One region of the Heyndrickxia acidicola genome, then DNA from elsewhere that is predicted to be linked to it. Evidence: riboswitches for the same ligand, from Rfam matches in the RefSeq annotation. Region 1 holds a riboswitch; the other holds the start of a gene.
What was found. Region 1 has a riboswitch for lysine ahead of A5N88_RS16860 (amino acid permease). Riboswitches for the same ligand answer to the same signal wherever they lie in the genome.
Positions count from the first base shown of each region.

Region 2: it holds a riboswitch for lysine, as region 1 does, so the genes downstream of both, A5N88_RS00465 (aspartate kinase) here and A5N88_RS16860 (amino acid permease) in region 1, are expected to answer to the same signal.

Region 1 covers NZ_KV440953.1:3,593,078-3,605,360, forward strand. Annotated here, with positions in the region: gene A5N88_RS16860 (amino acid permease) at 1-1,079, opposite strand, end outside; lysine riboswitch at 1,215-1,406, opposite strand; gene A5N88_RS16865 (helix-turn-helix domain-containing protein) at 1,756-2,298, shown strand; gene A5N88_RS16870 (ABC transporter ATP-binding protein) at 2,540-3,631, shown strand; gene A5N88_RS16875 (ABC transporter permease) at 3,624-4,439, shown strand; gene A5N88_RS16880 (ABC transporter permease) at 4,436-5,242, shown strand; gene A5N88_RS16885 (ABC transporter substrate-binding protein) at 5,257-6,312, shown strand; gene A5N88_RS16890 (TetR/AcrR family transcriptional regulator) at 6,747-7,343, opposite strand; gene A5N88_RS16895 (ABC transporter ATP-binding protein) at 7,491-8,378, shown strand; gene A5N88_RS16900 (ABC transporter permease subunit) at 8,378-9,187, shown strand; gene A5N88_RS16905 (class I SAM-dependent methyltransferase) at 10,076-10,828, shown strand; gene bcaP (branched-chain amino acid transporter BcaP) at 11,144-12,283, shown strand, end outside.
Region 2 covers NZ_KV440953.1:102,913-115,195, forward strand. Annotated here, with positions in the region: gene A5N88_RS00410 (endonuclease MutS2) at 1-362, shown strand, start outside; gene A5N88_RS00415 (DUF350 domain-containing protein) at 417-827, shown strand; gene A5N88_RS00420 (long-chain-fatty-acid--CoA ligase) at 1,335-3,032, shown strand; gene fadR (fatty acid metabolism transcriptional regulator FadR) at 3,398-3,982, shown strand; gene A5N88_RS00435 (enoyl-CoA hydratase) at 4,013-4,786, shown strand; gene A5N88_RS00440 (electron transfer flavoprotein subunit beta/FixA family protein) at 4,859-5,632, shown strand; gene A5N88_RS00445 (electron transfer flavoprotein subunit alpha/FixB family protein) at 5,722-6,702, shown strand; gene A5N88_RS00450 (cytochrome c oxidase assembly protein) at 7,089-7,856, shown strand; gene trxA (thioredoxin) at 8,002-8,316, shown strand; gene uvrC (excinuclease ABC subunit UvrC) at 8,649-10,421, shown strand; lysine riboswitch at 10,478-10,656, shown strand; gene A5N88_RS00465 (aspartate kinase) at 11,030-12,265, shown strand.

The DNA.
Region 1 (12,283 bases):
TCTCCGAATAAGGAAGCCAAAAAGGCAAGGGTTCCGACAAGTGCTGTTATAATTAATGCATTTACAGGGACACCTTTTTTATTTAATTTGCCGAGAAACTTAGGAGCATGTCCTGCCTGGGCAAGATCCCAGAGCATTCTTGTTGAAGCATACATCCCTGAGTTGCCGGCTGATAATACGGACGTCAGGATTATCGCATTCATAACAGAAGCAGCAAAAGCTATACCTGCTTTATTGAAAACCAAGGTAAATGGACTCATTGTAACTGCTCCATTGGAAAGGCTTTGGTTTGTATAAGGAATTAACAAGCCAATTACTAAAATAGCTAAGACATAGAATAAGAGAATTCGCCAAAATACCTGTTTAACAGCACGTGGAATATTTTTTTCAGGATTATCACTTTCTCCTGCGGCTACACCCAGAAGTTCAGTCCCTTGGAAAGAGAAACCGGCTGCCATGAATATACCAAGGAGCGCCATAAAACCTCCGTGGAATGGAGCATCCCCAATCGTCAGGTTTTTCAATCCAACTGGTTTTCCGCCCATAATTCCAAAAATCATGAGGAAACCAGTAATAACAAAGATGATGACGGTCACAACCTTTATAAGAGAAAACCAGAATTCAGCTTCTCCAAAGCCTTTAACGGATAAATAGTTGATAAGAAACATGATGATAAGGCAAATTGCACTCCAGATATAGGACGGAGTATCAGGAAACCAGAATTTCATAATCAGTGTAACGGCACTTAATTCTGCTGCTATGGTAATAGCCCAGTTATACCAATAGTTCCAGCCCAATGCAAAGCCCAATGAAGGGTCGACAAACTTGGCTGCATACGTACTAAAAGAACCTGATACCGGCATATAGGCCGCCATTTCTGCGAGGCTCGTCATAAGAAAATAAACCATAATTCCAATTAGTATATAGGCGACAAGGGCACCGCCGGGGCCAGCTGTATGAATGGCTCCGCCACTGGCAAGGAAAAGGCCCGTCCCGATGGTTCCTCCTAGAGAAATCATGGTTAAATGGCGCGATTTCAAGCTTCGCCTTAATTTCTGAGAAGATGGTGTAGTATTTATATCTTCCGCTTTGGGTTGTTCTTGTTGTAATGACTGCACTGTATACACTCCTTTTGGTAGTTTGGAAGGAGTGGGGAATAAAAAATGCCGTCGATGAACGTCGACGGCAGCTCTATTACACCCGCATCATACCTTCCGAAAGATAGCTCAACACGTTTGTTCGGTTAAAACAAACGTGACAGTTCTGTTCCTATTAGGAGACAGCCCCAGCCTATGTGCCAAGAGATGGCAAATAGACTTCGGCAGCCTTTCCTTTCAAGCGGAGTCATAGATCATCTCTTCATCTCGTCCGTCCTACTCATAAAAGCTGCGACCTCTACCTCACCGGTTTGATGAGGATTTTTCTATTAAATTAGTCATGTGTCATTATAAAGGAAATTTTGTTGAATTCCAACTGTTTTTTATTGGTTATTTGAAATTGAAATTCGTAAACTTTGTTGGTTTTTAGCTCATTTATGTCATTCAGACGTTTCACACGCCTTCCAGCTAAGTTGAAAATGAGCTAAAAGCGAGCAGGTTTCCAGTTAGAATGTTAACAGTGCCATTTACATAAAAAACAATGGCATTTCTATGTACTTATTGTATAATGATTGAGCAATAGTAAACTTAAAGTTTACACTCACAAAACAATTGTTATTTTTTGTTTAGTAAATGTAAACAAAAGAGGGAAGTAAGTATGCAGATTGGCCAAAAAATAAAAAATCTTCGCCTGAAAAAAGGCTTAACTCAAGAAGAGCTTGGAGAAAGAACAGATTTAAGTAAAGGGTATATTTCTCAATTGGAACGTGATCTAAGTTCCCCTTCTATCGATACACTTTTTAATGTTCTGGAAGTACTGGGCTGTCCTCCAAAAGAATTTTTCGATGAAGAGGAAAGAGTACAGAAGGTCATTTATAAGGAAGAAGATAGAACGTCATATGTGGATGATGAAAAAGGATACGGAATAAAATGGCTGGTTCCGGAGTCCAATGAAAAAGAAATGGAACCAATTCTCCTCACTTTTGATAAACAGGGAGAGTTTAAAAAGTTTGAACCTTCTCTTTCAGAAACCTTTGCCTACATATTAGAGGGTGAGATAGCCATCCAGCTTGGAACCCGGCGTTATTATGCGAAAAAAGGGGAAGCCATTTACTTTTCTGCATCAGACCGCCATCAATTTATTAATGACTATGATGGTCCGTCCGTCTTGTTATTAGTGGCGACCGATTCTTATTTGTAGAGTGCAGCCAAAAGCAGCTGTGTGGCTTCACCTTCAGCCTTTGATAAGGGCTGTTTTGCATAGATTATTTCATTTGCCACACTGGATCGTTGCGTTTTCTGTCAGTCTTATTTAAGAAAAAAAGCTAAGATGAGAGACAATCGGCAGATAAATACAGCCAAGCAGACAAGATGGAAACAGTAAGATTTTAGAAATGTAAAAAATGAACAATTTATAGATAAAAGGGAGGCTATTATGTCATATGAGTGATAATACTATTATTCGATTTGAGCAGGTGACCAAGCAATATGACCAGGATCCTGCAGTATTGGATAACGTAAGCTTTGAGATTGAACGGGGGAAATTCTATACTCTTCTTGGTCCATCAGGCTGCGGCAAAACAACCATTTTACGTTTAATTGCAGGGTTTACAGAACCGAGCGCTGGCGATATCTATCTAAATGGAAATATCGTAAACCATGTGCCTGCAAACAAACGGCAGGTGAATACTGTATTTCAGGATTATGCATTGTTTCCGCATTTGAATGTATTTGAGAATGTTGCCTTTGGCTTACGAATTAAAAAGCTGAAAAATGCAGAAATCAAAACCAAGGTGCAGGAAGCCCTGCGTTTTGTGAATCTTTCGGGATATGAAGAAAGAGAAATTAATGAAATGTCAGGCGGACAAAGGCAGCGTGTGGCAATTGCCAGAGCGATTGTGAACGAGCCTGAAGTCATTCTTTTGGATGAGCCCTTGTCAGCTCTTGATTTAAAGCTTCGTACTGAAATGCAGTATGAGCTTCGTGAGCTTCAGCGCCGCCTTGGCATCACCTTTATCTTTGTTACACATGACCAGGAAGAAGCGCTGGCGATGTCTGATGAAATTTTTGTTATTAATAAAGGAAGAATTCAGCAAAGCGGGACGCCTACGGATATCTATGACGAACCGATTAATCGATTTGTGGCGGATTTTATCGGGGAATCCAATATTGTAGAAGGCAAGATGATTGAAGATTTTAAGGTGGAATTTGCCAATAAGCAGTTTGAATGTGTCGATAAAGGGCTTCATTCCAATGAGCCTGTTGAAATTGTTATCCGTCCTGAGGATCTTGAAATTACACGCCCGGAAAATGGAAAGCTTCAGGTACGTGTAGATTCTCAGCTTTTCAGGGGTGTTCACTATGAAATTTGCTGTTATGATCAATCAGGCAACGAGTGGCTGGTCCATTCAACGAAAAAGGCAGAAGTAAATTCAGAGATAGGTTTAGATTTTGAGCCGGAGGCCATTCATGTCATGCGCTTTGGTGAAACAGAAGAAGAATTTGATAAACGTCTGGAAGCTTACAATGGATAAATTAACAAGCAAATCACGCAATATTTATCTTATTCCGTATGTCTTATGGATCTTATTATTTGTCGTTACACCTATCCTGCTTATTGTTTATTATTCTTTTTTTGATATTGAGGGCCACCTTACCCTTGATAATTACCGGAAATTCTTCACGCCTGTTTATATGCAAATGACCCTTAGCTCTTTTTGGTATGCTTTTTTAATCATGGCCTTCACCCTGATTATTGCTTATCCTGCAGCATACTTATTGACGAAGACAAAGCACAAGCAGCTCTGGCTTTTGTTAATTATTTTACCGACCTGGATTAATCTGTTATTAAAGGCGTATGCCTTTTTAGGAATATTCGGGACGTATGGAGCGGCTAATGCCTTTTTAAGCCTAATTGGCATAGGGAAACAGCAAATTTTGTTTACCGATTTCAGTTTTATATTCGTATCTGTTTATATTTTTATTCCGTTTATGATTATGCCTATATTTAATGCATTGGAAGAATTAAACCCTTCCCTCATATCAGCGGCAAGGGATTTAGGGGCCTCTCCATGGAAAACCTTTCTGCGTGTCATTTTTCCATTAACGTTGGATGGAGTGAAGTCTGGCTGCCAGGCTGTTTTCATTCCAGCATTATCTTTGTTCATGCTGACAAGATTGATTGCAGGTAACCGGGTCATTACGCTTGGTACAGCCATTGAAGAACATTTCCTTGTTACACAGGACTGGGGAATGGGCTCGACGATAGCCGTCTTTTTAATTATTGCCATGGTTATCATCATGATTGTAACGGGCGGCAGGAAGAGAGGGAAGAGCCTATGAAAAATAAACACAAACTCTCAAACCTCTATCTGGTGGTTGTGTTCGTTATTTTATATGCCCCTATTTTTTACTTGATGTACTATTCCTTTAATAGCGGAGAAACCATGCATGCGTTTAAAGGCTTTACGTTTAAATGGTATAAGGATGTATTCCATGACACACGCCTGATTGTCATCGTTCTCTACACCCTGATTATTGCACTCTTATCCGCTTCTATTTCGACCATTCTGGGTGTATTTGGAGCGCTTGCGATCCGAAATGTTAAAAGCAATAAAACCAAGAACGCTCTGCTATCCTTAAATAATGTGTTGCTGGTAAGTCCAGATGTCATTATTGGAGCATCCTTCTTGATACTATTTACAACAATTGGAATGAAGCTTGGAGCGGGCTCCGTGCTGATTTCGCATATAGCATTCAGTGTACCGATCGTGGTGATCATGGTACTGCCAAAGCTCCAGGAAATGAGCGTAACGTTGATTGATGCAGCCCGCGATCTTGGAGCGAGCAGGTGGGAAGTCCTTTCCAAGGTTGTTATTCCTTATATCACTCCGGGCATAATGGCAGGTTTTTTTATGGCCTTAACGTATTCATTAGATGACTTTTCCGTTACGTTTTTTGTAACAGGAAATGGTTTTTCTACTTTGTCTGTTGAGATTTATTCCCGTGCACGCCAGGGAATTTCATTATCTATTAACGCGTTGTCAACGCTGATCTTTTTATTCACTATCATCTTGGTTATCGGCTATTACTATATCAATCAGCGAAACAATAATCGTGTGAAAGGATGGGGGGCAGGAAAGTGAAACAGTTGATTCGAATGCTGGCCGTTATCGTGATCGTTGCATTTGGCTTAATGTACGTAGCTTCACGGTTAAATGCTACACAGGGCGCCTCATCCAAAAACACCATTACTGTTTATAACTGGGGTGACTACATTGATCCCGATCTCGTATCAAAATTTGAAAAACAAACAGGAATTCATGTTATTTATCAAACCTTTGATTCCAATGAAGCGATGATGACAAAAATAGCGCAGGGAGGTACTACTTTTGATGTGGCAGTTCCGTCAGAATATGCCGTTGATAAAATGAAACACGACCACCTGCTGCTGCCGATTGATCACTCTGAGCTTCCAAATTTAAAATATATTAATCCATATTATTTAAATTTATCATTTGATCCTCATAACCAATATTCTGTTCCGTATTTCTGGGGAACCGTCGGAATTGTGTATAATTCCAGTATGCTGGGAGGAAAAAAGATTACGAGCTGGAATGATCTTTGGGATAAGAATCTGCGCAATCAGGTGCTGCTTGTAGATGGTGCCAGGGAAGTAATGGGAATGGGCTTAAACAGTCTTCATTATTCCTTGAACGATACGAATGAAGCCCATCTGCAGCAGGCAAAGAAAAAACTGGATTCGCTGACCCCGAATGTAAAAGCGATCGTTGGGGATGAAATCAAGATGCTGCTGGCCAATCAAGAAGCGGCAATCGGTGTTGTATGGTCCGGCGACGCATCAGAAATCATGAGCCAAAACGATAAGCTGAACTATGTTGTGCCAAAAGAGGGATCCAACCTCTGGTTTGATAATATGGTTATTCCAAAAACAGCCCGGAATATAAAAGGTGCCGAGAAATTCATGAATTTTATGCTGGATCCTAAGAATGCTGCCCAGAACGCGGAGTACGTCGGTTATTCAACGCCTAATCAGGCTGCGTTGAAGTACCTTCCGAAAAGCGTTTCAGGAGATAAACGCTTTTATCCTGACCTTGGTGCCAATAAGAATCTTGAAGTGTACAAAGATCTTGGAAAGAAAATGCTTGCTCACTATAATGAGCTTTATCTTGAATTTAAAATGTACGGAAAATAGCTTACAGCAATGAAAGAGAGGGTGACTCAAAAAGCGGGACTATGCCGCTGAATGGAGTCACCCTTTTTTACTACTGAATAAAAAAGGGGAAAAGGTAGGGGGCTTTTTTTATAGTTTTAGACTAGGATACCCTGAAAATCACTTTATACGAGTTCAACAATCAAGCCCAACCGACCTATGGTAATCATAATTGCCTTATCGATATGGAAGAAAGAACTTATGAGGGTGGCCACTGAAAAAATCGATGTTGATCTAACCCTTATATTGACTAATGGAAGTGAACAGGCAGGACAAACAGGGTTACGCATATAGGAGTAATACCCAATGTTCATTTTAAATCAAAGTTGATTTCCGCGGAAATCAACGAGCAGGAAAAAAGATGCTGTATCCAAGGTCGCCTGATATCATTGGACCTTTTGTGGCAGCATCTTTTTTTATTGTTCTCTTTGTAATTGAGCCGATCCCATAAGCCCGTAAAAAAATAACTCTACCAAATCAATGAGGGCATCTTTGCTAAGCAATCCTAAGCCCTCTTTTTTTTGAGTTGTCTCAGTGAAAATGTGAATGTAAAAAAGAATGGCTTCTGTTGTCAGCTTTGGATTAATATAGCCTTGTTTTTTTCCTTGATCAATCAGTTCCATGGCAAGTGGCATGCTTTTTTCATTCGTGTACTCTTCAAAAAGCGCCTGGATGCCCGGGTCAGTCAGTGATTGAAGAAACTCCGGGCTCAGCTCCTTTGCCGTTTCGGTTTTGCGGAAGATAACCTGCTCTATTTTTTCAGAAAAAGGGCGGTCCGAATAAATTAATTCACGGTATTCTTCAAATGATTTATCCATATAATCGACTAATACAGCCCTTAGCAGTTCGTCTTTACTGCCAAAATAATTATAAATGGTTACGGGGGAAACATTTGCTTTCTTACTGATTTCTGCCACGCTGACTTTATCTGCGCCATAGGAAGAAAAAAGATTAAGTGCCGCCTGTTTAATCATCTCTTTCTTACGTTCTGTCCTCCGTTGATATCCGTCCATTGTATTCACCTCTAAAACAAGGATACAAAATGATTTGAATAAAAACAATTAAAACAGTTCAAAACTTGTTGATATTCTCATTGGTATCCCTTATTATGAACTCAATAAACTATTTTTATTCAAAACATTTAAAAAGGGGATTGGGAAATGGGAATTCAAGTCGCACATCTAACGAAAGCATTCCCAAATGGAAAGGGGATTTTTGATGTCTCCTTTGAAGTGCAGGAAGGGGAGGTTTTTGGTTTTTTAGGACCAAATGGTGCCGGAAAATCAACTACTATCCGCCATTTAATGGGATTTATGAAGCCTGGCTCAGGAAACGCTGCTATCAATGGGAAGGATGCTTGGAAAGAAAGTCCGGCTATACAAAAGGTAGTTGGGTATCTACCCGGGGAAATTGCATTTGTTGAGGGAATGAATGGAAAGCAATTCCTTGATTTGCTTTCAGGAATGAGGGGATTAAAGGATTTCACAAAACGGGAACAGTTAATTGAACGTTTTCAATTTGATGTAAAAACCCCCATACGGAAAATGTCCAAAGGCATGAAGCAGAAAGTAGGCATTGTCGCTGCTTTTATGCATGATCCCGAAATTCTTATTTTAGATGAGCCGACTTCAGGGCTTGATCCTTTAATGCAAAATATTTTTATAGATTTAATTCTGGAAGAAAAAGCAAAAGGAAAAACCATTTTAATGTCCTCCCATATGTTTGGGGAAATTGAACGGACCTGTGACCGTGTCGGAATGATTAAGGAAGGAAAACTGGTAGCTGTGGAGAAGGTACGCCATATGCAGACTATGCAGAGAAAGCTTTTTGATGTAACAGTAAGTTCCCGGGAGGAAGCGGAGAGCATTCGGTCGGCCGGCTTCACCGTAATCGAGTCAGAGCCTTTGCGGTTAAAGGTTGCTGTGCAGGGTGATTATGATCGCTTCATTAAGGTCCTATCCCATTGCCAGGTCAACAATCTGGACATTCATTCACAGTCTCTTGAAGAAGTTTTTATGCATTATTATGAAAGAGAGGCGAAAGGATAATGAGTTCAGCTCTTTTAATAGCGATGTTAAAGACAACTGGAAAGAATATTTTCAGTTATGCCTTTGGTGCTGCATTCTACGTTATTCTAATTATTTGGATATACCCATCTGTAGCTCATTCAGATGCGCTGAATCAAGTTTTGAAGCAAATGCCTTCAAACTACCTAAGTGCGTTTGGGCTTCAAGGAGGAATGGCTGGGAATTTAAGCGGCTTCTTGGCTGGAGAGTATTATGGCCTTTTGTTCATTATTATTTTAATGATTTATAGTGTCATGACGTCTTCACAGCTCATTGCCAGGTTTATAGACCGAGGTTCAATGGCCTATCTGCTCTCTACACCCAATTCACGGGTGAAGGTGGCAGGAACTCAAGCCATACTGCTGGTATTTGGGTTATTGATGATTGTTCTATTTACAACGATAGCCGGCTTAGCTGGGGCAGCCTGGATGATAAAGGGCGGAAACCTGAGCGTTTCTCGTTTTGTGACCATCAATCTCATGGGCTTTCTGCTTTTCTTTGTCATTACAGGCTATTCTTTTTTATTTTCATGTCTGTTTAACGATGAGAAACGGGCCTTAACGCTTTCCGGATTGCTGACCATTATCTTTTTTGCTCTTGATTTAGCAGCAAAACTGAGCGACCGATTGAGTTGGATCAAGAGCCTGACGATCTTCACCTGCTTTCACCCTTCAGATATTGCCAGAGGAGGCGTAAATATCTGGCCATCAGCAATTGGATTAGCCATTGCGGGTGTTCTTCTGTATAGCATTGCTCTTTATATTTTTAAGAAAAGAGATTTGCCATTATAAAGCGGAATAGCGAATGTATAATGGCAAGCCTTAACAATGCCATCCAAATGGCGAAAAGGCCAGTGCCAATTCACAAGTATTTTTATATACAGGAGAGGTCGTGGCAATACCGAAAACAAAATATAATATAGTATCGATTCTCTTAATGCTCAGTGATATAAATCCGAGACTCCTGCTTTGAAAAGTGAGTTAAGGACACCCTGCAAGGTTAGAAGCAGGTCAAGATAAAAGCATCGTGCAGACAATAAAGAAGCTGAGAACCTATATTTGGGTCTTCGGCTTCTTTTTCTTATTTATATATTTTCCAAGTAGACTCTGTAGAAGCCAGGAAGATCCTTCCCGCAAAAAGGAGTGCCTGAAGCGTAAGTCAACCAGCAGGATGATCAGGGCAGGCCCCCCTAATCTTGATTTCCCCCATGTTTGAAATCAAATCAACCAGCAGGAAGGATTGGAGCCTAGCCAATGTCAATGTGAAGGCCCAAAATAGAATTAAACTCAATGTTGAATGAAGCGGAAGGCACGAGACTCCTGCGGGAAAAGCAGGCTTAGGGAGACCCGGCAGGAGCCTGCGACGAGGAGGCTCCCGGCGCCCGCGGAAAGCGAGTGCCTGAAGCGGAAATCAACCCAGCAGGATGAACAGAACGCAGCCTATATCTACGTACAATCCCAATTTAGATTTAATTCAAAGGTTGATTGGAGTGAAAGGCATAAACTTCTGCGGGATAAGACGTGATATGGGAGAGTGCCTTTAAAATACAAATGTAAAAGAAAGGAATGCAAGAAAAGAAAGAGAATACAGAACAATAGTGCATGAACTGGAGTAATCAACAAAAAACTGTTTGGAAGTATTCGTCTCGAGCTTCCATACAGATAGGGAGGATTTATCAGTTGAAAGATCAAAGAGAACAAAACAATGAGTATAGAGGAAATTATTATGAGGAAATTGGAAACTATATAGGAGGAGAAGGTTATCTTCAATATGGGTTTACAAAAGGAACACTTCAGGAAGTAGAATTTTTAATAGAACGAATGAGGCTTAAACCCGGTTCTGCCATTCTCGATGTTGGCTGTGGACCAGGCAGACATAGTTTGGAGCTTGCCAGAAGAGGTTTCGATGTTACCGGAGTTGATATTTCCTCTGAGTTCGTCCGATTTGCGGAGGAACAGGCAGCAAAGGAAAAGTTAAATGCCAAATTTATTAAGATGGACGCCCGTTCTTTGCAATTAGATAAAACGTTTAATGGAGCCATTTGTCTTTGTGAAGGAGCTTTTGGGCTTGCGGGAAGCCTTGAGAGCCATCGTGATGTATTAAGAGGTATAAACGGAGCTCTTGTTACGGGTGGCCTTTTTGTCCTTACCGTTATCAATGCTTTTAATCTTGTCAGAAATCTTACATCCTTTGAAGTATTCAATGCCTATACATGTACGATAAAGGATACAGAAACAGTAAAAAGTCCGAATGGCGAGGAAAAACAGGTAGATATTTTTACGACTGCTTTTACTTACCGTGAACTGGCACTCTTACTGGAAGACATAGGATTTGAAGTCATAGATGCCTATGGATGCACTGCAGGTGAATTTAGTGAAAAATCCTTGGAAGCAGATGACATGGAAATCATGATCGTCGCACGAAAAATATAACGATTTGGGGTCCCTTTTTCCCTGAAGAAGGGACTCTAGTTACTTTATTTTTTTCCGAAAACCTTCGGAAAGCCGGTACATAGTAAAAATATTGAAATAAAACCCATATTATTACGGTTATGTATATTATATTCATTGACTTCTCAAAATTCTGATAATATACTTGTTACATTCTTCTGAGAAGGCTTTTTTCATATAATTGTTGGTATGAATTGGGTCTTTTTCGTGTTCACAGCAATTTTTTTATGAAAAACAAAAGCTTACCAAAAAGCCTTCAATAATAACAACAATAGAAAATAGATTTGGGTGAACAGCATGAAAAACACATTATTAAGAAAAAAGTCTATTTCAGATATGCTTGGGCAGAGCAGCAAAAATGGCTTAAAGCGTTCTTTAGGCACCTTTGATCTAACCCTTTTGGGAGTTGGGGCCATAATAGGGACAGGTATCTTTGTTTTAACTGGGTTAGTGGCTGCTACAACTGCCGGTCCTGCTTTAATCATATCCTTTATACTAGCAGGGATAGCATGTGGTCTTGCTGCACTTTGTTATGCTGAGTTTTCTTCAAGCATTCCTGTGTCCGGGAGCGTGTATACGTATGCCTATGCTACACTGGGAGAGGTCTTCGCCTTTCTGATTGGCTGGGATCTTATGCTGGAATACTTATTGGCTGTATCTGCCGTGGCGACAGGATGGTCCGCATATTTTCAATCTTTTATTTCAGGTTTTGGGATACACATTCCGAAAGCACTCACTTCAGCGCCTGGTGCCGGAGGAGGCGGAATGGTCAATTTGCCAGCCATGATCATTATTTTTCTTGTCACTGCTTTGCTTTCTAAGGGTGTCAAGGAAAGTGCCAGGGTGAATAATATTATGGTTATCGTTAAGCTCGTGGTCATTATCGCATTTATTGCGATTGGTGTGGGCTATGTAAAGCCGGCTCACTGGACGCCTTTTCTGCCTTTTGGCTATTCCGGCATCATAGGAGGAGCTGCAACAGTCTTTTTTGCTTATCTGGGGTTTGATGCTGTATCAACTGCTGCAGAAGAAGTGAAAAATCCTCAAAAAAGTGTTCCGATTGGCATTATTGCTTCTTTATTTATTTGTACGATTTTATATATGCTGGTGACACTGGTGCTGACCGGAATGGTTCCTTATCAGCATCTAGGCGTCGATGATCCGGTATCATTTGCTCTTCGATATGTAGGTCTAGATCGTATGGCCGGGTTTATTTCGCTGGGGGCCATTGCAGGAATGACCACAGTCCTTATCGTAATGGGATATGGACAAGTACGGATTTCCTATGCTATGAGCCGTGACGGATTGCTTCCAAAATTCCTTTCGTCAGTTCATCCAAAGCATAAGACTCCTTATGTCAATACCTGGGTGACAGGTTTGGTGGCAGCAGTCATTGCTGGTTTTGTAAACTTAAAAACACTGGCTGAACTGGTCAAT
Region 2 (12,283 bases), 3.5 Mb from region 1:
GGCAAGTTCAAATGGGCATCATGAAAATGAAGGTGAAAGAAAGAGACCTTGAATTCCTGCAGGCTCCGAAGAAAGTTGAAACGAAGCCTTTGGCAACTGTTAAAGGAAGGGATTACCATGTCAGCCTCGAACTGGATCTGCGCGGCGAACGATATGAGGATGCTATTCTTAAAGTTGAAAAATACATCGATGATGCTCTTTTAGCCGGATATCCGCGTGTTTCTATCATTCACGGGAAAGGAACCGGAGCTCTTAGAACCGGTGTTCAAGAATATTTGAAACATCACCGCTCTGTAAAACGTATTAGATTGGGAGAAGCAGGAGAAGGCGGAAGCGGGATCACTGTAGTGGAGTTTAAATAAGGCCCACTCCCGCTGGTTCCCTCTTCTTAAATTATTGAGAAGGAGCCTACAAGGATGAAAAGTCATTTTTGGGAGAATCATTTCATCCATACTGCCGGTTATTACAGTGTCGTTGTACTTTGTACGGTTTTATTTCTGGCTGTTTTTGAACTTGTAACCAAATACCGAAATTGGGATGAAATTAAAAAGGGGAACCTTGCTGTGGCGATGGCTACAGGAGGGAAAATTTTTGGGATTGCCAATATATTCAGTCAGTCCATTCTTCATCATGACTCTTTATTTGTCATGATAGAGTGGGGGGTATTTGGATTTTTCCTTTTATTGATTGGTTACTTTATTTTCGAATTTCTTACGCCCAAGTTCAGAATTGATGATGAAATACAGGAGGATAACAGGGCTGTGGGATTTATCTCCATGGCTATATCAGTAGGATTATCCTTTGTAATTGGTGCAGGAATTTCCTGATGTGTGGAATGCTCGTAACAGCCTAAACAAAGCCGCAGAGATAGGGGATGCTCATATGCTGATGGAGAAATTAGCAAAAGTGTTAATTGTCAGTTGTATTGTGTTTGTGGTGGCGGGAATCTTTTATTTAATTTTATCATGATGTTTATATAAGTAAGAGGCAGAGGCGTTATTATCGTTCTTGCCTCTTTTTTTATGCTCTTTTAAGCGCTGAATGCTAATTTGATATGTGGGTTTTATTTGGTGAATAGGGGATTTTAGGAAATCGGTGCAGGCAAAATTCGGAATCGTCAGCTGCAGAAAACAACAGGCCGCTATAGCAGAGCATTTCTACTTTATTTTAGAGAAAAGTGCGATTAACAGGCTTTAGCATAGCGAGCATAGAAGCTGATGCATCAGGTTGTATGTTGTATGGGGTTTGAAATTGTCAGCTGAAGTACATTGGCTTATAATGAATGTATAATCGTGGAATTTTTTTATGATTTTGATAATTTGGAGGGGAATCTTATGGATAACAGACCTTGGCTGCTACAATATCCAAAAGAAATTCCGGCAGAGCTTGAATATGAACCAAAGCCAGTGCATGCTTATTTAACGGAATCAGCACGTATCTATGCCAATAAAAGTGCGCTTCATTTTATGGGAAAGGAGCTTACTTATAAAGAAGTGTATCAATCCTCTTTAAAGCTTGCCCGCTATTTAAACACCATTGGCATTAAAAAAGGAGACAGAGTGGCCATCATGCTTCCAAATTGTCCTCAGGCTGTTATCGCCTTTTATGGTGTTTTATACGCAGGTGCAGTTGCAGTGCAGACCAACCCCCTTTATACAGAAAGGGAGCTGGAATATCAGTTGGCAGATTCAGAAGCAAAGGCCATTATAAGTTTGGATATTTTATTTCCTCGTATTTCAAAGATCAGAAAAAACACCGACCTAGAGCATATTATCGTAACCGCTATCAAGGACTACCTGCCATTCCCTAAAAACGTTGCATATCCATTTATACAGAAAAAACAATCAGGAATAGTGGTTTCAGTAAAGCATGAAGGGAACCATCATCTGTTTAAATCCATTATGTCGGGCACCAGTCCTGCAGCCTGGGAGGATCCTGCATTCAACTTCGAAGAGGATTTGGCTATATTGCAGTATACAGGCGGTACAACGGGCATGCCGAAAGGAGTCATGCTAACCCATAAAAATTTGATTGCGAACGCTTCCATGTGCGATGCGTGGATGTACAAGGCTGAAAAAGGCAAGGAGATCGTTCTGGCCATGCTTCCATTTTTCCATGTATACGGAATGACAACGGTCTTGATTCTTTCTGTTATGCAGGGCTATAAAATGATTTTATTACCTAAATTTGATGCAGAAACAACTCTTAAAACGATTCAAAAGGAGCGTCCAACCGTTTTTCCGGGTGCTCCCACAATCTATATCGGTTTATTAAATCATCCGAAAATCAATAAATATGATCTATCATCCATTGATTCCTGTATAAGCGGGTCCGCTCCGCTTCCTGTTGAGGTTCAGCACAGGTTTGAGGAAGTGACGGGAGGAAAGCTGGTGGAAGGGTATGGTTTATCAGAATCATCCCCTGTCACACATGGTAATTTCATTTGGGAAAACAGAGTTTCAGGCAGCATTGGAGTCCCTTGGCCCGATACGGACGCAGCTATCTTTTCATTGGAAACAGGCGAACCCCTGCCGCCCAATGAGGTTGGGGAGCTGGCAGTCAAAGGCCCTCAGGTCATGAAAGGTTACTGGAAACGCCCTGAAGAAACGGACGCTGTCCTGAAAGATGGCTGGCTTTTAACAGGCGATTTAGGGTATATGGACGAAGATGGTTATTTTTATATCGTAGACAGAAAGAAAGATATTATTATTGCGGGAGGGTACAATATATACCCTCGCGAAGTGGAGGAAGTCCTCTATGAACATCCTGGTGTACAGGAGGCTGTGGTTGCAGGTATTCCGGACCCTTATAGAGGAGAAACAGTAAAAGCTTACGTTGTGCTGAAAGACGATGCCTCCATTACAGAAGAAGATCTTAATGCGTTTACGAGACAATATTTGGCTGCTTACAAGGTTCCGAGAGTGTATGAGTTTAGAAAGGAATTGCCCAAAACAGCGGTAGGAAAAATTTTGAGAAGATCACTGGTCGAAGAAGAACGCAAAAAACTTCAAAATGAGGAAATCATCGGGTGAGCAAGGAATAAAGCTGGTATGTTTGCAAACGGCCATTGTAAAGAAAGAGAGTATGGCTATGTTATTGATTGTTTGTGGAGAACATAAATGATGTATGGAGGATGTCCCTATTGGAGGACATTCTTCTTTTTTGGGCCTGAGAGAAGCTCTGTGGCAGCACTTTTATATATTAACGTACAAAAGGGGTCTGACCCCTTTAGTAGAGTAAAGTGCAATTTCAGCAGAGAGGTTGCACTTTTTGTTAATTTGTGTGAACATAACTTGACAGAAGAATAATATCCTTTTATCATTAAGTTATGAATGAATGGTCATTCATTTTCCATTCATTCTTATTATTTTGTATATAAACGGAAGGTGATAGCCTCTTGAAGAAAAACAAACCGAAGTATAAACAAATTATCGATGCAGCTGTCATTATTATTGCAGAAAATGGCTATCATCAAGCCCAAGTCTCAAAAATAGCAAAGCAAGCAGGAGTTGCTGATGGCACCATCTATCTGTACTTTAAAAACAAAGAAGATATCCTAATATCCTTGTTTGAAGAAAAGATGGGCATATTTATCGACAAAATTAACGAAGTTATTGCAGGAAAACAAAAAGCTTCGGAGAAATTATTAGTGATGGTGGAAAACCATTTTAAAATACTATCTGATGATCATCAATTGGCAGTTGTAACGCAATTGGAGCTGCGCCAATCCAACAAGGAGCTTCGTTTAAAAATCAATGATGTCCTGAAAGAATATCTTCAACTGGTAGATGAAATTCTCCTGTATGGCATTGAAACAGAAGAATTTTCCAAGGACTTAGATGTCAGATTAGCGAGACAAATGGTATTTGGCACCATTGATGAAACCGTTACAACATGGGTGATGAACGAAGAAAAATATGATCTTGTTGCACTCGCGCCGGCCGTACACAAGCTTCTTACAAACGGCTGCCGGGGGCTGTAAAAGGATTCGACAGAAAAGGGGATGCTTGCAATGAACTTTTTAACTTTGACAAAGGAAGATGGTATTGCTTACGCTTCTATAAACAGACCGCCTGCCAATGCCCTGGCAGGTGAGTTAATCTCTGAGATTTCCGAATTGCTGAATGAAGTGGAAAACGACAAAGAGATCAGAGTGCTTATCCTGCACGGAGAAGGCAGGTTTTTTTCTGCAGGAGCAGACATAAAGGAATTCACTACTGTTGAAAGCGAAGGGGAATTTGGGCAGCTTGGCACATTTGGGCAGACTGTATTCGAGAGAATTGAGTCCTTTCCCAAGCCGGTCATTGCAGCCATCCATGGTGCAGCTTTAGGCGGGGGATTAGAGCTTGCCATGGCATGCCATATCCGACTTGTTTCCGAGAATGCGAAACTGGGACTTCCGGAGCTTCAGCTTGGACTGGTACCTGGATTTGCCGGTACTCAACGCCTTCCTTATTACGTAGGGAAAGCGAAAGCATTTGAAATGCTTTTTACAAGTGAACCAATCTCTGGAACTGAAGCAGTGAAATGGGGTCTTGCTAACCAGGCTTACCTAGAGGGAGAACTGCTGGACAAAACAAAAGAACTTGCACAAAAAATTGCAAAAAAGAGTCCTTTAGCTTTAAAAGCTGCTATTGAACTGGTAAACTATCATAAGAGTAAGCGCTTTTATGAGGGTTCCATCCGAGAATCCGAACTGTTTGGAGAAGTATTTGTTTCTAAGGATGGCCAGGAAGGAATTAACGCGTTTATTGAAAAGCGTACACCGATTTTCAAAGGTGAATAATGCTTTTCTTTAACATAAATTTTCTCAATATTTATAACTGGAGCAATGTTTTAAATCATAGGAGGGACTTTAATGAATATCTTCGTGCTTTTGAAAAGAACATTTGATACAGAGGAAAAAATATCCGTCTCCAATAATTCCATTCATGAGGATGGCGCTGAATTCATCATTAATCCTTACGACGAATACGCGGTAGAAGAAGCGATCCGCCTTCGCGATGAAAACGGAGGAGAAGTGACCGTCGTTTCAGTAGGAAATGAAGAAACAGAAAAACAATTGCGTACGGCTCTTGCAATGGGTGCTGATAAAGCAGTTTTAATTAATACAGAGGATGACCTTGATCATCATGACCAATATACTACTTCTAAAATTCTTGCTGAGTATTTAAAGGATAAAGAAGCGGATATCATTATTGGCGGAAACGTTGCGATTGACAATGCTTCCGGTCAAGTGGGCCCTCGTGTGGCTGATTTGCTGGATATTCCATACATCACAACAATTACGAAGCTTGAAATCAACGGCAGCACAGTAACGGTAACACGCGATGTTGAAGGGGATTCCGAGGTAATTGAAACTTCCTTGCCGCTCCTAGTAACAGCACAGCAGGGACTTAACGAGCCAAGATATCCTTCTTTGCCAGGGATTATGAAAGCAAAGAAAAAACCGCTTGAAGAGCTTGAATTAGATGATCTGGATTTAGAAGAAGAGGATGTAGAAGCTAAAACCAAAACAATTGAAGTCTATCTGCCTCCTAAAAAGGAAGCTGGAAGAGTGCTGGAAGGCGAATTGACAAGCCAGGTTCAGGAGCTTGTTCAGCTGCTTCATAAAGAAGCGAAAGTAGTCTGATCTTAAGATCGCTGCTGCGAGTCATTTCAATACACTTGTTGGGTTTTTATAAAATCGTTTTAATCAGGACAAACAGGAGGTAATATCAAATGGCTAGAAAAGTATTGGTTTTAGGAGAAGTTCGGGATGGAGCGCTTCGCAATGTTTCCTTTGAAGCAATTGCAGCTGGAAAAACAATAGCAGAAGGCGGAGAAGTTGTAGGGGTATTACTGGGAGACTCTGTAACCGCTTTAGCTGATAAACTCATTCACTATGGGGCCGACAGGGTTGTCGTAGTGGAGGATCCGAAATTGAAAAACTATTCTTCAGATGGTTTTTCTCAAGCCTTCTTAGCGGTTGTTGAATCTGAAAGCCCTGAGGGGATTGTTTTCGGTCATACAGCACTTGGGAAAGACCTCTCTCCTAAAGTGGCAAGCAGACTCAGCACTGGTTTGATTTCCGATGCAACTGGTGTTGAAGTGGAAGGCGGAAATCTGGTATTTACAAGACCAATTTATTCAGGTAAGGCATTTGAAAAGAAAATTGTAACAGACGGAATTATTTTTGCTTCCATTCGTCCAAATAATATCCCTTCTTTAGAAGCGGATGAGTCACGCTCCGGGGATGTAAGCTCCGTTTCTGCTGAAATAAAGGATCTACGTACGATTATTAAGGATGTCGTGCGCAAAGCTACTGAGGGTGTAGACTTATCGGAGGCAAAAATTATTGTTTCAGGAGGCCGCGGAGTGAAAAGCGCAGATGGCTTCGAGCCTTTAAAAGAGCTGGCTGCGGTTCTTGGAGGGGCTGTTGGGGCTTCCCGTGGAGCATGTGATGCGGATTATTGTGATTACTCTCTGCAAATCGGTCAAACGGGTAAAGTGGTTACACCAGACCTATATATTGCATGCGGTATTTCAGGAGCTATTCAGCATTTGGCTGGTATGTCGAACTCTAAAGTCATCGTTGCCATTAACAAGGATCCGGAAGCCAATATCTTCAAGGTTGCAGACTATGGAATTGTCGGCGATCTATTCGAAGTTGTGCCTCTATTGACAGAAGAATTCAAAAAACTAAAAGTAACAACAGCTTAATGAATCGTGAATAGGAAGAGGCAGGGGGATTTTGCTCCTGTCTTTTTTTATTGGCTCTGTTAGTTTTCTATATTGAAAACTGCTCGCTTTTCATTCGTTTAAAACTTCTATTTCACACGAATGAGTTAAAAAAACAACAGAGTACTTTATAAAAAGCCTTTTTATTAAATAAATTATTTACCCAATGCAGTTTCTATTTAGCTCCAACGCTATTTCTAACTTCTCCCTGGATACGACAATATCAGATTTTGAACAACCTCGGTGTATTTCCTTCTACGATATGCTTACGCCGATATTTTCTTATTTCATTTGCTTTTTCCTTGGATTCACCATATAAGCATCTTAGCTTGCCAATGAATAGGATAGTGTTAAAAGGGAAGAAGGCAGTGGAAAAAGTAATGAATTTGTTTGATTGGGCTATGATTAATTATAAAGACAATCCGATTCTGAATTGTCTTTTACTGTGCAGTGTAAGCCTTTATGTAAGGATGTGCTTTGTTTGGTTTAATGGAAAAAAAGACTGTAAGAAAATCATCCTTTTTTTTATGGGTCTAGGATTTTTGTGGGTTTTAAAAGGGAGTCCTTTCGCTGTTATTGAAAATGGCTCGATGAGTCTGCATATGCTCATTTTAAGCTCTTTGTGCTTCCTTGTTCCTCCTTTCCTTCTGGCTGGACTCCCGAAGAAAATTACTCAGAGACCAAGCAGAGGCTGGAGTCGTGTGTTTCTCTCATTATTTGCAATCCTGCTTTTCCTCTATCATATCCCCTTCATCCAATCCCTTTTGATGTCATCTCCATTTCCTAATAATCTTTACGAATGGGGGCTGTTTATATTCGCATTGGGAGCCTGGATTCCATTAATGAGTTTAGGGGATGGGGAAAAAAGAAGCCCTTTGTGTTTGTCCTATAAAACCTTAAGCGTCATTTTGATACTGCCATCATGTATTTTTCTTGTGCTCTATTCATTTTTTTCAACAGAAACCGATATGTTTTCCAATATGTTAGGAATATGTATGCCAAAGGACTATCGTCATTTCGTCCCTTTTCCATTTAATACGAAATATGATTTGGTGTTATCCGGCTTTGAGATGTTCATCATCCATAAAATGGGGATGAAAGGAACTGAATTACTATTAGCCTGCCTGTCTAAATAAATGCATACTTAAGCCTGTTTCTTTTGAATATACACTGTCTAAAAGGGTATAGTAACATCGAGCAAAATATTAGCATCCTTAGTTAATCGGTGCTATACTGACTTTAGTATCACCATTTTTTTGTTATAATTAGGAGGTTAAATACATGGCAATTACACATGCTACAGATAAAAATTTTTCAACTGAAATCAGTGAAGGTTTAGTATTAACAGATTTCTGGGCAACTTGGTGCGGACCTTGTAAAATGATTGCACCGGTTCTTGAAGAACTTGATGCAGAACTTGGCGATAAAGTGAAAATTGTAAAAGTAGATGTTGACGAAAACCAAGAAACTGCCAGCAAATATGGCATTATGAGCATTCCAACTTTAGTCGTTATGAAAGACGGCAAAGAAGTTGATAAAGTGATCGGTTACCAACCGAAAGAAGCTTTGGTTGAATTAGTTAACAAGCACCTGTAAGGTCAATAAATCCGAGTCCCAGGACTCGGATTTTTCAATGGAATAAGAAAATATAAAATAACTTATTATTTAACCAATGTAAAGGATTATAAAAAATCCTCAAATTCCATTATAGAAAACCTCAAAATTTTTCTCCCAACAGAAAGCCGCCTCCTTTAACAGGTTCATGTTGGTTAAAATCCCCAATGTTAATTCATACTTCCTCTTGCTGAAATCGAACGTATGTGTGATAATAGGTAGTTGCAAGGAAATAATAAAACATGAATTTTACTCTTCATATATCCACTCCTATCGTATGAATACAGCCTAAACAAGCCTGAGGTGATGAGGATATGAATGAAACGATAAAAAATAAACTGGCCATTCTTCCAGATCAGCCAGGATGCTATTTAATGAAGGACCGTCAAGGCACCATTATCTATGTAGGAAAAGCAAAGGTATTAAAAAATCGAGTAAGGTCTTATTTTACCGGCTCACATGATGGGAAAACGCAAAGGCTGGTTTCTGAAATAGAGGATTTTGAATATATTGTTACTTCTTCCAATCTTGAAGCACTCATTCTGGAGCTTCATCTAATTAAAAAGCATGATCCAAAGTACAATATCATGCTAAAGGATGACAAGACATATCCTTATTTAAAACTGACAAATGAACGACACCCGAGGTTAATCATTACTCGTAAAGTCAAAAAAGATAAGGGGAAATATTTCGGCCCTTATCCTAATGCACAGGCAGCGAATGAAACAAAAAAATTGCTCGACCGACTTTATCCCCTTCGTAAGTGCACAACACTTCCGGACAGGGCGTGTCTGTATTATCATCTTGGTCAATGCCTGGCACCATGTGTGAAGGATATTCAGGAAGCCCAATATAAAGAGATCATTGATCAAATATCCAGGTTCTTGAATGGAGGTTACAAAGAGATAAAAGAAGAACTTACCAAGAAAATGCAGGATGCTGCTGAAAATCTGGAGTTTGAACGTGCTAAGGAATATCGCGACCAAATTTCCCACATTGATGCCACAATGGAAAAACAAAAAATGACCACCAATGATCTGGTAGACAGAGATGTCTTTGGCTTTGCTTATGATAAAGGCTGGATGTGTGTACAGGTCTTTTTTATCAGACAGGGGAAATTGATAGAGCGGGATGTTTCGATGTTCCCGATTTATAATGAGCCTGAAGAAGAATTTTTAACATTTCTGGGACAGTTTTACTCAAAGCCCAGCCACATTAAGCCTAAAGAAATATTGATAAATGAGCATGCTGATAAAGAATTGGCAGAACAGCTCCTGGAAACACGGGTGCTGCAGCCTAAAAAAGGACAAAAACGGGAATTAGTAAAGCTGGCTGAAAAAAACGCTTCTATTGCCTTAACCGAAAAATTTTCTTTGATTGAAAGAGATGAAGAAAGAACGATTAAAGCGGTGGAAAATTTGGGCACAGCCATGGGGATTTATACGCCTTACAGAATCGAAGCATTTGATAACTCGAACATACAGGGGACAAATCCCGTTTCAGCGATGGTCGTTTTTATTGATGGGAAGGCAGAGAAAAAAGAATATCGGAAATATAAAATAAAAACGGTTGAAGGTCCGAATGATTATGAGTCTATGAGGGAAGTCATCCGGAGAAGATATACCCGTGTATTAAGAGAAGGGCTCCCGCTTACAGATCTCATTATTATTGATGGCGGCAAAGGCCAAATCGAGGCTGCAAGGGATATCCTGGAGAACGAGCTCGGATTGGAAATTCCTGTTGCAGGGCTGGCTAAGGATGATAAACACAAAACATCCCAACTGCTGTTTGGAAGTCCTTTGGAAATAATACCACTTGAAAGGAACAGCCAGGAATTTTATTTGCTTCAGAGAATACAGGATGAAGTGCATCGCTTTGCTATTACCTTTCATCGTGATCTAAGAGGAAAAAGTGCATTTCAATCAAGTCTTGATGATATTGCCGGGATTGGTCCTAAGCGCAAAAAACAGCTTTTGAGCCATTTCGGTTCTATAAAAAAAATGAAAGAAGCATCCCTTGAAGAATTTATAGAGCTCGGTATTCCAAAACCTTCAGCAGAGCTTCTAGTAAAAAAATTTCAAGGATAATATAGTCAGAATATAGTAGCTGTGTTATACTATTAAAAATTAAATAATGATTCATTAAAAGTGATAGAGGTGCGAAACTAATCAGTAAAAGCTTGGAGAAGAGTGAGATTCGTTGAAAAGCTTTGAAAGGGAGTTTTGCCGAAGTGGAAAGAAATCTCATTTTTCTTTTCGCTGGTCCCGTATTGAACAAGTACCGGGATTGTCAAGATGTCTGTCTTGGAGAGCTATCTCATTTATGAAATAGATAATCGTACGGTTATTACTTCATGCAATGGGATAGTGTTCTCATTGCTTTTTTTATTATTTAAACTCTCTCTTAAATGTTTATGGTGATGGCAGCGGAAGGCACGAGACTCCTGCGGGAAAAGCTGGCATATGGGAGACTCCGCAGGAGCTTGCTATGATGAGGCGCCCTGCCCAGCGCGGAAAGTGAGTAACTGCAGAGGAAATCAACCAGCAGGATGGTAAGGGCTGAGACTATAGTTTCAGTTTCCCCTGGTTAATTTGATTTCATTTTTGATGGCAGCAAAAGTCACGAGATTGAATTATTTTTTGTCCTTTATATTCTGAAAGATCAATAATTACTTCTATAGAAAGAGGCGAGCGTATTGGGACTAATCGTACAGAAATTTGGCGGAACGTCAGTTGGCACTGTTGAGAGGATACAAAATACGGCAGAACGAATAATTGAGGAAATTATAAATGAAAATCAGGTAGTAGTAGTAGTATCGGCTATGGGGAAAACGACAGATCAGCTTGTCAGCATGGCAAAGCAGCTTTCAGAGAATCCAAGTAAGCGCGAAATGGATATGCTGCTATCAACTGGAGAACAGGTCACAATTTCACTGCTGTCTATGGCGCTTGCTGAAAGAGGCTATGATGCCGTTTCATTTACAGGCTGGCAGGCGGGAATTTTGACCGAAGAAGTACATAGCAATGCCAGGATTGTGGATATCCAAACAGAAAAAATTAAACATCATTTAGACAGCAATCAAATCGTAATCGTAGCCGGTTTTCAGGGCGTAACGGTGAATGGAGAGATTACGACACTGGGCAGAGGCGGTTCAGATACAACGGCTGTAGCACTTGCAGCTGCTCTTAAGGCGGATAAATGCATGATTTATACAGATGTAACAGGTGTGTATACGTCGGATCCCCGTTATATCCCTGCTGCACGAAAACTGGAATCTATTTCGTATGATGAAATGCTGGAATTGGCCAATCTTGGTGCAGGCGTTTTACATGCGAGAGCCGTAGAGTTTGCGAAAAACTTTCAAATACCGCTTGAAGTATGTTCAAGTATGGTAAGGGAACCAGGCACAATCATAGAGGAGGAAGTTACAGTGGAAAACAATTTAATTGTCAGAGGCGTTGCTTTTGAAAAAGAAATCACACGAATTACAGTTTTTGAGCTTGAGAAGGGACTGCAGAATCTTTCTGGCATCTTTACGGCACTTGCAGAAAAAAATATTAACGTAGATATCATTATTCACAATCAAGCTGCTACTGAAAATGCGTATCTTTCTTTTTCTATTAAATCGGAGGATTTGAAAGAAACAATAGAAGTACTGGAAGGGTACCAGGAAAATCGAGTATTTGAACATTTTGAATATGAAACCGGACTTGCCAAAGTTTCTATAATAGGATCGGGCATGATTTCAAACCCTGGTGTTGCTGCTCAAATGTTTGAGGCACTTGCAGCTGGGAATATCAGAATTAAAATGGTTAGTACGTCTGAAATTAAAGTATCGGCTGTTATAGATGAAAATGAGATGGTGAATGCGGCAAACATTCTTCACAAAACATTTGAACTGGATACCGTAAAAGAAGAAATAAAAAATTAAGAATAAAGAAATGCCATA